Regions from separate parts of the Spirillospora sp. NPDC048819 genome, predicted to be linked through region 1. Evidence: riboswitches for the same ligand, from Rfam matches in the RefSeq annotation. Region 1 holds a riboswitch; each other region holds the start of a gene.

Region 1 (4,492 bases):
GTTGCGGCGCACGGCCCGGTGCATCGCATCAGTCTCACGGTGCGAACATTTCAGGTCCAGCGAATATTTCTATAACCGAATCTTTAGCGCTGCTACGACGTTGCGAGGCCCTCGAACGGCGACGACGCCTGGGCGTAGCGGCGCTTGGGGATCCGCCCGGCCAGCCGGGCGAGCCGCCCGGCCTCGACCGCGTGCCGCATCGCGGCGGCCATCCGCGCGGGCGACTGCGCGCGGGTGACGGCGGTCGCGAGCAGCACCGCGTCACAGCCCAGCTCCATGGCCAGGGCGGCGTCGGACGCGGTGCCGAGCCCCGCGTCCAGGATGACCGGGACGCCCGCACGCTCGACGATCAGCTCGATGTTGTGCGGGTTGCGGATGCCGAGCCCCGACCCGATCGGGGAGCCGAGCGGCATCACGGCGGCGCACCCGGCCTGCTCCAGGCGACGCGCGAGGACGGGGTCGTCATTGGTGTACGGCAGCACGGTGAACCCGTCGTCGACGAGCTGCTCCGCGGCGTCGGCCAGCTCGATCGGGTCGGGCAGCAGCGTGTGCTCGTCCGCGATGACCTCCAGCTTGACCCAGTTCGTGCCGAGCGCCTCCCGGGCGAGCTTGGCGGTGAGGACCGCCTCGCCCGCGGTGAAGCAGCCGGCCGTGTTCGGCAGCACGCGGATCCCGCACTCGCTCAGGACGTCCAGCACCGAGCCGCGCGCGGACGGGTCCACCCGCCGCATCGCGACCGTGGTCAGCTCCGTCCCGGACGCGGTGAGCGCCTCCCGCAGCACCCGCATGCTGGGCGCGCCCCCGGTCCCCATGATCAGCCGGGACCCGAGCTCCTCGCCCGCGATGACCAGCCTGTCACCGTCCATCTCACCCTCCCTGTACGGCGTCTTTGCGGGGGGACGACCCCCCACACCCCCCGGAGCGGGGGGTGAGCGGCCCATTCCACTTCGCTGCGCTCCGTTCCATGCGCCGCTCACCCTCCCTGTACGGCGGTCAGCACTTCCAGCCGGTCGTCGTCGCGCACCGCCGTCGACTCCCACGCGGACCGGCGGACGACCTCGTCGTTCAGCGCGGCGGCCACGCCGGTCCGGGCGGCGGTGACGGACGCGACCACCTCGGCCACGCTGGCGCCCTCGGGCAGCTCGCGCGGCTCACCATTGACGAACACCTTCATCAGTGCACCTCGGCGGAGAATCGGTCGGGGGAGAACGGCACGGCGACGCCGGGGACGGACCCGCCCAGCAGCATCGCCGACAGGATGTCGGCGCTCACCGGGGTGAGCAGGATGCCGTTGCGGAAATGCCCGGTGCCGACGACGAGGCCGGGAAGCGCGGACGGGCCCATCACGGGCGCGTTGTCGGGGGAGCCGGGGCGCAGCCCGGCCGAGACCTCGGCGAACTCCAGTTCGGTGATGCCGGGCAGCAGTTCACGGGCGTCCCGCAGCAGCTCCCAGAGGCCGCCGGCGGTGACGCGCATGTCGAAGCCGAGTTCCTCCTGCGTGGCGCCAAGGACGATCTCGCCGTCCGTGCGCGGCACCAGGTAGACCGACGAGCCCCTCACCAGCCCGCGGGTGGCGCGGCCCAGGAACGGCGTGCGGGTGCGGAGCCGGATCACCTGGCCCTTCACCGGGCGGACGGGTGGAACGGTCCCGGGAGGCAGGCCCTCGAGGTCGCCCGACCAGGAACCGGCGGCCAGCAGGATCCGGTCGGCGGGGATCACCGTCCCGTCGTCCAGCCGTGCCCCTGTCGCCGCGTCGTTCGCCACGGCGATGCCGGTGGCCCGCCGACGGACGAGCCGGACGCCCGTCCTCCCGGCCGCGGAGAGGAGGGCGGCGGTCAGCCTGCGCGGGTCGACCGAGCCGTCCTCGGGGGCGTGCAGGCCGCCGCGGACGCCGGGGGCGAGCATCGGCTCCAGCCTCCGGCACTCCCGTCCGGTCAGCGCCTCGGCGGGAATGCCGAGGGTCTCCTGGAAGCGGCGCAGGTCGTCCAGGTACTTCAGGTCGTCGGAGTCGAAGGCCACCTGGAGGATCCCGTCGGTGCGGTAGCCGGTCTCCAGGCCGGTCAGCTCCTCCAGTTCGGCGACGAACGCGCCGTACCGGTCGCGGGAGGCGAGGCCGAGCCGCAGCAGCGGCTCCTCGCCGTAGGTCACCTCGCTGACCGGGGTCAGCATGCCCGCCGCCACCGACGAGGCGCCGCTCGCCGGCTCGGGGTCGACGAGGGTGACGCGGGCGCCGCCCGCCGCCGCCCGCCAGGCGGTCGCCAGTCCGATGACCCCGGCGCCTATGATCACGATCTCCATGCGCGCTCCCTTCGCCGGCATGATCCGGATCAGGTCGTGGCGGTCGGCGGCCCGTTCCAGCCGCCCTCTCAGCCCGGTCGCACCGGACTCCCGCGCTCTGTCCAGCCACTCTACGACCTCGGTAAAGTGCGCAGCTGTCTGGACACTCGTCCAATCCTCGATCGGGCCCCGTTAGGCTGACCTTATGGAGAGGGTCATCGTGGTGGGCGGAGGGCTGGCGGGCGTGCGCGCCGTCGAGGTCCTGAGGAACAAGGGGTACGAGGGCGGGCTGACCCTCGTCTCGGCCGAGCGGCACCGGCCCTACGACCGGCCGCCGCTGTCCAAGGCCGTCCTCGCGGGCGACTCCGACGACACGACCGTCGACGTCGACTGGGACGCCCTGCGCTGCGACCTGCTCCTCGGCGAGCGCGCCACCGGCCTGCGCCTGGACGATCCGGGGCGCGGCGGCGTCGTCGCGTCCACGGCGGGCGACCTTCCGTTCGACGGGCTGGTCATCGCGACCGGGGCCGTCCCGGTCACGCTGCCCGGGGACGGGCGCCAGCACGTCCTGCGCACCGTCGACGAGGCCCGCGAGCTGCGGTCCCGGCTCACCGAGGGCGCGCGGATCGTCATCGTCGGGGCGGGCTGGATCGGCGCCGAGGTCGCGACCACCGCCGCCCGGAAGGGCTGCGCCGTGACCGTCGTCGAGGCCTCCGACACCCCGCTCGCGGGCGCGATCGGCCCCGAGGTGGGCGCGCTCACCGCCCCCTGGTACGCCGAGGCTGGCGTCGAACTGCGCACCGGCGTCAAGGTCGCGGCGGTGCAGGACGGCGGTCTCCTCCTGGCCGGCGGCACCGCGATCGAGGCGGACGAGGTCGTCGTCGGCATCGGCGTCCGGCCGGCCCTGTCCTGGCTGGAGGGCTCGGGGCTGCTGCTGGAGCGCGGCGTCGTGACCGACGGCTCGTTCCGCGCCTACCAGGGCGAGGAGGAGCCCGGCTCCCTCCGCCCCGACGTCGTGGCGGTCGGCGACTGCGCGGCGTGGTGGTCGCGGCGGTACGGGCGGCGGCTCGTCATCGAGCACTGGGACACCGCCCTCAACGCCCCCGAGGTGGCCGCCGCGACCCTCCTCGGCGAGGACGCACTGTACGACGCCGTCCCGTACTTCTGGTCCGAGCAGTTCGGACGCATGGTGCAGTACACGGGCAGCCACGGCGCGTCCGAGCGGATCGTCCGCCGCGGCGACCCGTCCGGCCGCAAATGGGCGGTGGCGTGGCTGACCGGCGACCGCCTCGACGCGGTCCTCACCGTCGACCGCCCCCGCGACCTGGTGCAGGCGCGGCGCGTCATCGCCGCCGGTACGCCCGTGGACCCCGGCGCGATCGCCGACCCCGACGTGCCCGTCCGGCAGGCCGTTCGCCAATAGCGATCGCCGCCGGAACGTTACGGCTGTGCAGGGGGTTTGAGGGTTCCGAAGGAGTGGTAGCAAGGGGGCGTGACGCAGATGCACGCAACCGTTGACAGCGCACTCGACCCCCGGACCGACGCCCTCGCGGGCGAATGGCTCTCCCTGCGGGAGGCCGCCGAGCGACTCGGGATCAAGCCCAACCGGATCAAGCAGCTCATCAGCGAGCACAGGCTCCTGGCGGTGCGCCGGGAAGGAAGCCCCATGGTGCCCGCCGCCTTCATCAAGGACGGTCAGGTCATCAAGGGGCTGCCGGGCACGCTGACGCTCCTGTCGGACGCGGGCTACGACGACGTGGAGACGATCCGCTGGCTGTTCACCGCCGACGACACGCTGCCGGGGACGCCCGTGGACGCGCTCACCGAGAACCGGGGGACCGAGGTCCGCCGCCGCGCCCAGGCGCTGGCCTTCTAGGGCGCCCCCCGCGCCTTCCGGTCCGCGCCTTCCGGCCCGCCCGCCGAGGGCCGGCCCGGGATCCAACCGAAGACAGCGCACGTGACACGATCGCGGGGTCGCGCGCGACGGGACGTGACCGCCGCGCGACCCCGCGATCTCTCTGTGAAAGGACGGACTCCGGCCGTGTCCAGGCATCTCCCCTCCGAACGCGCCGTCGCACTGCGCGCCCGGCTCAGCCGGGCCCGCCTCTACCTCTGCACGGACGCGAGAGAGCGCCAGGGGGACCTGCCCGCCTTCCTGGACGCCGTGCTCGCGCGCGGCGTCGACCTCGTCCAGCTCCGCCAGAAGGGCCTGGAG
Region 2 (4,492 bases), on a different contig from region 1:
GTGATAGGGCAGCACCAGGATCACCAGGGCGACCAGCCCAGGGGCGGGCCGCCGCCTGATCACCGCGAGCGGGACGTGCGCCGCGATCAGCAGCAGCGCGCCGGGCACGTCCAGCGCCCGCACGCCGGGCCACATGACCGCCACCGCGGCCGCGGCGGCCGCCAGCAGCGTCGCGAGCAGAGCGTCTCTCGCCGTCGCACCGATCCGGGGCACCATCACCACCCGCCCATTTTCCCCGACGCCCGCGACCCGCGCGAACCGCCCCGCCCTATAGTTCTGCGAACCCCGTCACGAAGGGCCGCCCGTGTCCGCTCCCCCGCCCGGACTCAAGATCACCCTGACCCGGAGGGCCTACCGGTGGCCGCTCCGGCTCTGCCTGACCGCGCTGACGATCGGCCTGGCCGTCTCGCTGTCCACGCTCACCGGCCCCGAACCCTGGGAGCCCGAGGAGGCCCGGCGGACCATCGCCCTCTACGGAGGCGGCGGCGTGCTCGCCGCGGCGGCCGCCGCCCTCTGGGCCTTCATGATCTACCGGACCCGCCTCGTCGTGACGATCGGCGAGAAGGGCCTCGTCCTCCGCCGGGGCGGGAACGAGGCGGTCATCCCCGCGGACGCCGTGGACGCCGTCGGGCTCGTCTGGCCGGTCGCCGACCCCGTCTGGACGGTCTGGTTCGACCCCGGGGCCGCGCCGGGCGTCGACGCCGTCACGAAGGTCGAGGGCCGTGCGGCGGCCCTGCTCCGCGACCGGTCGCTCCCGCCGGGATGGATCCAGGCCGTGCAGGCCGCGGCGACGGGCGCCCTCGGGGCCGCCTGGCGCGTCCTCGACGACGAGGGCGAGGAGATCGAGGGGCCTCCGGAGGGCGGGCTGCCCCGCGCCGACCGCGTCCTCGTGGACGGTGCGGGCCGTTACCGCGGCGAACGCGGCGGCGCCCTGCTCGCCGTGGCCTGCGGGCGGGCGGCCAGACGGCCGGCGGAGCGGCCGGGCCTCCTCGCCCGCGACCCCGGCGGCGGCCGCCGGGCGATCGTGCTGCGCGATCCCCACGCCGGAACGCTGCTGGTGTTCAGGAGGGCGTCCCCGCTGCCGGGCCGCCGCCGCCTGCGCGTGTTCGACGCGGACGGCCGTCTCGCCGGGGAGATTAGGGGCGGGGACGAGCCGTCTTTCCACACCGCCGGCGGCATGCTCCTCGGCGTCACCAGTCGGACCGGCGACCGCTACGTCGTCACCGGCGTGGACGCCAGGGAGTCCGCCTCGCTGCAGATCGGGAACGGCGCCGGCGAAGGCGTCATGTGCCTGGAGCGCTCGCCGTCCGCTCCCGGCCCGCTCCGCACGCTCACCCTGGCCCTCCCCATGGCGGTCCGCATCGCCCGCCGGATCTGAACCGTGCGGCGGCGGGTGGCGGTCAGGTTTCCGGTGCGCAGGTGAGGACGGGTTTCACGTCCAGGATCGGGGTGCCGTCCAGGGCCTCCAGGTCCCGGACGCGCAGGCGGTCCCCCGCGACCTCCAGGATCTCGACCGGGTGCAGCCCGATCGGGTTCGGGCGGTCCGGTGAGCGGGTCGCGAAGACGCCGCGCATCGGGGCGGCGAGGTCGTCGCGCGGGTGGACGCGCAGGACGTCGCGCGGTGACAGGTGCAGCCAGGTCAGGACGAAGACCCGGTCGCCCGGCTGCAGGCCGTCGAGCGCGTCGAGCACGGACGGCTCGAAGACCAGCCACGCCTCGGGCGAGCCCTCCGGCCCCTGCTTGGGCGCGGCGGCACGGTCGGTCAGCGTGGACTCGACGTGGCCGACCGCCGTCACGGTGAAGTCTTCCGGCATGCTCCGATCCTCTCAGCCGCCCTTCTATCCCACGAACGCCGGTTGCGGCAACGGGGGTGCGGCGGGTTAGCGTCGGGGGCGACAGATCGCGGGGGCCCGGCGAACCGGGCTGAGATAGCGGCTGGGACGGCCGCTGACCGCATGAACCTGACCGGGTAATGCCGGCGTAGGGAGAGATCGAGTCGTCATGACCGAACCTGTGGTTCCAGCCGCCCGCAAGACCTACCTCCAGGGCTCGCGCCCGGAGATCCGCGTCCCGATGCGGGAGGTGCCGCTGACCGGCGGCGGCGCCGTCGTCCTGTACGACACGTCCGGGCCGTGCACCGATCCCGCCAGGGAGACCGATGTCCGCGGCGGGCTGCCGCCGCTGCGCGAACCGTGGATCGCCGAGCGGCGCGCGGCCGGCGGCGCGGTGACGCAGCGCGCCTGGGCGCGGCGCGGGGAGATCACGCCGGAGATGGAGTTCGCGGCGCTGCGCGAGGGCGTGGCGCCGGAGTTCGTCCGGGACGAGCTGGCGGCCGGACGCGCCGTGCTGCCCGCCAACGTCAACCATCCCGAGATCGAGCCGATGGTCATCGGACGGAACTTCCTCGTCAAGGTGAACGCGAACATCGGCAACTCGGCGGTGGCGTCGTCGATCGAGGACGAGGTCGAGAAGATGAGGTGGGCGACCCGCTGGGGCGCCGACACGATCATGGACCTGTCGACGGGCCGCGACATCCACACGACGCGCGAGTGGATCCTGCGCAACTCGCCGGTGCCCGTCGGGACGGTCCCGCTGTACCAGGCCGTGGAGAAGGTGGGAGGCGACCCGGCCGAGCTGACCTACAAGGTGTTCCGCGACACGGTGATCGAGCAGGCCGAGCAGGGCGTGGACTACATGACCGTCCACGCGGGGGTGCTGCTCCGGTACGTGCCGCTGACGGCGCGCCGCAAGACCGGCATCGTGTCGCGCGGCGGGTCGATCATGGCGGCGTGGTGCCTGGCGCATCACGAGGAGAACTTCCTCTACACCCGCTTCCGGGAGCTGTGCGAGATCTTCGCGGCCTACGACATCACCTGGTCGCTCGGGGACGGGCTGCGTCCCGGCTCGATCGCCGACGCCAACGACGAGGCGCAGTTCGCCGAGCTGCGCACGCAGGGCGAGCTGACGAGGATCGCGGCCGAGTACGGCAACCAGGTGATGAACGAGGGGCCCGGGCACGTCCCGATGCACAAGATCAAGGAGAACGTCGACCTGCAGCAGGAGTGGTGCGACGGCGCGCCGTTCTACACGCTCGGGCCGCTGACCACCGACATCGCGCCCGGCTACGACCACATCACCTCGGCGATCGGCGCGGCGATGATCGGCTGGCACGGCACCGCGATGCTCTGCTACGTCACGCCGAAGGAGCATCTCGGGCTGCCGGACCGCGACGACGTCAAGGCCGGCGTGATCGCCTACAAGATCGCGGCGCACGCCGCGGACCTGGCGAAGGGCCATCCGGGCGCGCAGGCGTGGGACGACGCGCTGTCGGAGGCGCGGTTCGACTTCCGGTGGGAGGACCAGTTCAACCTGTCCCTCGACCCGGACACCGCCCGCGCGTTCCATGACGCGACGCTCCCGGCCGCCCCGGCGAAGACCGCGCACTTCTGCTCGATGTGCGGCCCGCACTTCTGCTCGATGAAGATCACCCGGGATGTCCGCCGGTACGCCGGCGAACGGGGCCTCGGCGAGGACGAGGCCCTCGCCGCCGGGATGCGCGAGAAGGCCGAGGAGTTCAGGGCGGGCGGAGGGCGCGTCCACCTGCCGCTCTCCCCCGGCGGCACCTAACCGGCGGGCGTGTGACGGGTGGGCGCGGGCCCGGTGCGGATCGGGCCCGCGGCGCACCGGCTCCCCCCGGGCGGGCGTCCCCGTCTGCCCGGGGGGAGGGTCATCGGTTCGCCGCGGTTAGTATCGGGGGACCGTTCCAAAGCCGCGGATCCCCCCGAATCGCCGCCGGCCCGTTGACCCGCCGGGAAGGACCCACGACCGAGGTGACCAGCGACGACACGCCGAAGGCCCCTGCCCGGGCGGTGCGCGCCGACGTGCGCCGCAACCGCGCCCGGCTGCTCGCCGCGGCCAGGGAGATGTTCCAGCGCGACGGGGCCGGCGCGTCCCTGGAGGGCGTCGCGCGGCTGGCGGGCGTCGGCATCGGGACGCTCTACCGCCACTTCCCGACGAGGCAGGACCTCCTGGAGGCCCTGCTCTGCGACGCCTACGACCGGCTGGCCGCGCACGCGCGGGAGCTCATGGCCTCCCCCGCGCCCGGCGACGCGCTGGCGGACTGGCTGCACGCGTTCATCACGCAGGTGACGACGTTCCGCGGCATGGCGGCCGCGGCCGTGACGTCGCTGCGGGACGAGCGGCCGGCGTCCCGCGCGATGCGCGAGGCCGGCGAGGCGCTGTTCGCCCGCGCCCAGGAGGCCGGGGACGTCCCCCCGCAGACCGCGTTCATCGACGCGCTGCGGCTCGCGGGCGCGATCGCGACGGTCACCGAGCACGACCCGGACGCGGCCGGCCGGCTGCTGTCGCTGGCCGCCGCCGGGGTGATCCCGGGCAAGGCGGGCCGGCCGGGCTAGGCGCGCGGGGACACGGCGATCGCGGTGGCGATCAGCCCGTTGCCCGCCGTCCAGCGCCCCTGGAAACCGGCGAACGG
Region 3 (4,492 bases), on a different contig from region 1:
AACGCCGGCGGGCCTCCTTGCCGTCCACGTAGAAGTCGAACATCTCCCAGGAGGCGTACATCCCGTCGCGGAGTCCGAAGTCGTCGCCGGTGATGTTCTTGATGCTGTAGCGCGGCGGGATGTCGGCCGTGGACACCAGGTTGTCGTGGACCTTGCCGCTCATGGGCATCCGGAAGCCGGGCGTGACGGTGAACGGGCCCTGGTTCACCGCGTCGTTGTTGACCGGGACGACGGGGTAGGTGCGGCCGTTCAGGGGGTTCTGCCACTGGTGCAGGATCTTCGTGGGGTCGTCCGGGTCGGTGTAGAAGACGATCTCGCGGGTGAGCAGGTGCAGCTTGTCGGTGCCCGGTTCGCGGTAGAGGCGGCGGATGTTGTAGCCCTCGATGCCGAACAGCTTCGTGCCGTGCCTCAACTCGGGGACGGTGTCGCCGGGGGCGTTGACGTACACGGAGCCCGAGATCCGGTACAGCATGTCCTTGCCGTCGGGGCGGCCCAGGGTTTGCAGGCTGATGCGCGTGTCCTGGTCCGTGATCCGAGTGTAGAGAGGGCCGGGATCGGTGGGGGCGAAGCGGGGATCGGCGGAGGCGGCTCCGGGAACCGCGTAGACCGCCAGGGCGAGAGCGGTCGCTCCCAGGGCCAGGAACGAGCGTCGGGACATTCGTGACTCCTCAGTGGGGCAGGGGGATGAGGGAGGCGGAGCGGGGAGCCGGTCCGGGGATCCGGACGTTCACGCCTCCGTTCCACGCATGGGAAAGTCGTTCCGATCGTAGCCAGGCCGCCGATTTTATGGAACGGCATTACTCCTATCGGAACAGAGTCCTGTGATCTGCGCGCTCGTTCGCCGCGCCGCCGTCCGAGAGCACATCAGGCCCCGGCGGGACGCCGGGGCCTGATGTGCCTGATGGATCGGGAACGGAGCCGGAACGGGGAGGGCTCGTTCAGCGGACCTTGGGGACGTTGCCGAAGAGCGGGGCCACTTGGGTCCAGCGGTGGAGCTGGCAGCCGTCCTTGCGGGTGAACGTGGTGTCGATCTCCTTGCCGTGCCAGGTGCCCTTGACCGTGGCGACCGCGGGGCCGCCGTAGATCTTGGTGCACATCTGGTCTTTGGGGACGGGTTTGAACGGGTCCTTGGTCTTGGCCAGGGCCGCGCAGGCTTCGGCGGCCTTGGGATGGCCGCCGCCCGGCGGTTCGCAGGTCAGGGTCCAGGTCTTGGCGGGGGCCTCCGCGGAGGCCTTGACCTCGATGGTGAGCGTGTCCGCCGGCGAGTCGGAGGGTTGCACGGACGTCGCGCCCGAAGGCTTGTCGGCGGGGTTTCCGTTGGCCTGTTCGTCGCCGCAGGCGGCCGAAGAGAGGAGCACGGCCAGCCCGGGCGCCACGAACAGGAGCGTCCGATACCGCATGCGTGATTCGACGCAGGGGCACTTCGCGCGGTTCCATGGGGGTGTGATGAATTTCGGGGACGACGTGCCGGCCGTGGTGGCCGCTGACGTTCCGCAGGACGGGTACCTGCTGGACGTGCGGGAACAGGACGAGTGGGACGCGGGTCACGCGCCGGAGGCGGTCCACATCCCCATGGGTCAGCTCGGTGACCGCGCCGGGGAGGTACCCCGTGATCAGGAGGTCTTCGTGATCTGCCGGTCCGGGGCCCGGTCCGCGCAGGTGACCGTGGCGCTCAACCAGGCGGGCTGGCTGGCCAAGAACGTCGACGGCGGGATGAAGGGCTGGGCGGAGGCGGGACGTCCGATGGAAGGCGGCGGCGACGGTCCCCCGTACGTGGCGTGATCTGTTCTTCTGAGGTGATCTGCACCCTATTGGTGGAAGCCGGGTCCTTGTACGATCTGGGCTGACCACCGGGTCGGCCGAACGTGTGCCGATCCATGTCCGCGGGAGCTCGGGCCAAAGCCGGGCTGAGAGGGCGGCCTTCGAGGCGTCGCCGACCGCATGAACCTGTCCGGGTAATGCCGGCGTAGGGAGTGTGCTCCGTGACGTCCGACGTCAAGCGTCCGAACGAAGTCCCCTTCACTCTCGAAGAACCCGCCCCCAAGGTTCTGGGGTTCTGGGACCAGGGCGCCTTCTGGGCGAACCTCGGGGTCAGCCTGCTGGCCTTCTCCGGCGCCTACACCGTCCTGGCGCCGGACACCGACGGCAATCCGACGCTGTCCATCATGGCGGGCATCGTTGCGATGTCGGTCGGCACGATCCTGGGCGGGCTGATGCTCGGCCTCGCCGCCGTCCCCGGCGCCCGCACCGGGCAGCCGGCGATGGTGCTGCTGCGCGGGCTGTTCGGCGCGAAGCTGTCGTACGCGCCCACCGTCCTGAACATCGCGCAGCTCGTCGGCTGGGGGACGTTCGAGCTGATCGTCATCGCGGACGCGGCGACCCAGCTGTGGGACGGGATACCCCGGTGGGGCTACGTGGTCGCCGCCGGGCTGATCACGACGGTGCTGACGATCTGGCCGCTGGGGTCGGTCCGCCTGCTGCGCCGGTACGTGACGGTCGCCGTGGCGATCGCGCTGGTGTACTTCTACGTCCAGATCCTCCGCGAGCCGCTGCCCGACCTGTCGCAGGGGTCGTGGGGCGGGTTCTGGATCGGCGCGGACGCGGCGCTCGCGGTGTCGATCTCGTGGGTGCCGGTCGCCGCCGACTACACCCGGCACTCGCGGACGGAGCGCGCGGCGTTCGGCGCCGCGGCGGTCGGCTACTCGGTCACGCAGATCGTCGCCTATGTTCTCGGCCTGCTGGCGCTGGCGCTGGTCGCGGGCAACACCGAGAACGTCTTCGACCCGTTCCTGGGCGCCACGCTCGGCGTGGTCTTCTTCGCGGTGTTCGTGCTGCGGGAGGCGGACCAGTCGTTCGCAGACACCTATTCGACCGCCGTGTCCATCCAGAACCTCGCGCCGCGCGCCGACCGCCGTGTGCTGAGCATCGGGCTCGGCATCACGATCACGGTTCTCGCGCTGGTCCTGGACATCGGCGACTACGCAGGGTTCCTGTCGCTGATCGGGTCGGTGTTCGTGCCGATGCTCGGCGTCCTGGCCGCCGACTTCTTCCTCGGGCAGCACCGCCGGGCCCGCGCGGCGGGGGGCGCCGGGCATCTCGACGGGTGGGACGTGTCGCGGACGGCGCCGTCCCGCTGGGGGATGATCGGCGCCTGGACGGCCGGGTTCGTCGTCTACCAGCTCATCAACCCCGGCACCGTGGACGCCTGGGCGGGCTTCTGGACGGACGTCCGGGACGCCGTGCATTTCGTCCCGCAGAGCTGGATGAGCGCCTCGCTGCTGTCGTTCCTGGTGTCCGGGTCGGCCGCGCTTCTCATCGGCCGGGTTACCAGGCGGTAGCCTTACTAAAAGGTAAGGGTGACGTGGGAAGTTTCGGTGCAAGTTACCCGGCGAGCGTGAGGGTCGGGTGGCACGATGACAGGCGTGCACCACCACGTCCACGACCCGATCGCGCGCGCCGTCATCGAGAGCGCCGCCGACGCGATCGTGGCCGTTGACCAGCGGCACCGCGTCACGGTGTGGAACCCGGCGGCCGAGCGCATGTTCGGCTGGAAGGCCGAGGAGATGGTCGGCCGGGTCCCGCCGATCGTGCCGGACGAGCTGAAGGCCGAGCACAACGCCGTCCAGGAACGGCTCCTCACGCGGCGGACGGGCGAGGGCGAGAGCGGGCAGATCTCGATCGCGACCCGCAGGTTCCACCGCGACGGCCGCCTCATCGACGTGCGGATCGACACGAGCCTGCTGAAGGACCCGTCCGGGAACCTGCTCGGCTGGGTCGGGGTGTACCACCCGGTGGACGAGGACGAGATCGTCCAGCACCACATGACCGAGCGGGCCCGGCTCGTCCGGCGGCTGAACGACATCGTCGCCGACCTGAACGCGGAGCTGAACCTGGCCGTCGTCCTCGACCGGATCACCGCGGCGCTGATCGAGCTGACCGGCGCCGACGCGGGCGGGTTCGTGCGGATCGAGGGCGAGCGGCTGCGGCTGGTCAGCATGTCCGGGCTGCCCGAGCACATGCGCGGGACGTCCGCCGAACTGCGGCCGAGCCTGGTCGGGGAGGTGCTGCGGTCGGGCAAGACCGTCCTGCTCGCGACGGGCGAGCGGCGCCTCGGCGACCTGATCTGGTCGGAGCTGTCCGGGCTGCACACGATCGCGCTCGGGCTGTCGTACCTGCAGAACCGGCCGTACGGCGCGCTCTACGCGCTGTTCTCCGGCCGCAAGGTCGGGCACACCGAGCTCGAACTGCTGGAACTGCTCGCCGGGCACGCCGGCGTCGCGGTCGGCAACGCCGTCGCCTACTCGGAGGTCGTCCGGCAGCGGGCGCACGAGCGCGCCGTCATCGACTCCAGCGCGGACGGCATCGCCGTGCTGGACCACGACCTCGTCGTCCGGCAGTGGAACCCCGCCGCGCACGCTCTCACCGGCATCCCTCCGGAGGACGCGATCGGGCGGCCGCTGCCGTTCGACATGCCCGCGCTCGGGGAGATGCT

Evidence for each region. Region 1 has a riboswitch for thiamine pyrophosphate ahead of thiO (glycine oxidase ThiO). Riboswitches for the same ligand answer to the same signal wherever they lie in the genome.
Region 2: linked by a shared signal. The riboswitch ahead of thiC (phosphomethylpyrimidine synthase ThiC) and the one ahead of thiO (glycine oxidase ThiO) in region 1 are both predicted to bind thiamine pyrophosphate.
Region 3: linked by a shared signal. The riboswitch ahead of AB0C35_RS11980 (cytosine permease) and the one ahead of thiO (glycine oxidase ThiO) in region 1 are both predicted to bind thiamine pyrophosphate.

What each region holds. Positions count from the first base shown of each region.
Region 1 covers NZ_JBEZGN010000002.1:88,322-92,813, reverse strand. Annotated here, with positions in the region: gene AB0C35_RS03515 (thiazole synthase) at 93-866, opposite strand; gene thiS (sulfur carrier protein ThiS) at 974-1,174, opposite strand; gene thiO (glycine oxidase ThiO) at 1,174-2,298, opposite strand; TPP riboswitch at 2,288-2,402, opposite strand; gene AB0C35_RS03500 (FAD-dependent oxidoreductase) at 2,483-3,700, shown strand; gene AB0C35_RS03495 (Rv2175c family DNA-binding protein) at 3,779-4,153, shown strand; gene thiE (thiamine phosphate synthase) at 4,319-4,492, shown strand, end outside.
Region 2 covers NZ_JBEZGN010000043.1:23,515-28,006, forward strand. Annotated here, with positions in the region: gene AB0C35_RS38900 (histidine kinase dimerization/phosphoacceptor domain-containing protein) at 1-216, opposite strand, end outside; gene AB0C35_RS38905 (hypothetical protein) at 305-1,378, shown strand; gene tsaA (tRNA (N6-threonylcarbamoyladenosine(37)-N6)-methyltransferase TrmO) at 1,401-1,814, opposite strand; TPP riboswitch at 1,893-2,006, shown strand; gene thiC (phosphomethylpyrimidine synthase ThiC) at 2,002-3,627, shown strand; gene AB0C35_RS38920 (helix-turn-helix domain-containing protein) at 3,831-4,415, shown strand; gene AB0C35_RS38925 (4'-phosphopantetheinyl transferase superfamily protein) at 4,412-4,492, opposite strand, start outside.
Region 3 covers NZ_JBEZGN010000006.1:255,254-259,745, forward strand. Annotated here, with positions in the region: gene AB0C35_RS11965 (DUF1838 family protein) at 1-658, opposite strand, end outside; gene AB0C35_RS11970 (SSI family serine proteinase inhibitor) at 939-1,400, opposite strand; gene AB0C35_RS11975 (rhodanese-like domain-containing protein) at 1,447-1,782, shown strand; TPP riboswitch at 1,874-1,990, shown strand; gene AB0C35_RS11980 (cytosine permease) at 1,983-3,338, shown strand; gene AB0C35_RS11985 (PAS domain-containing protein) at 3,414-4,492, shown strand, end outside.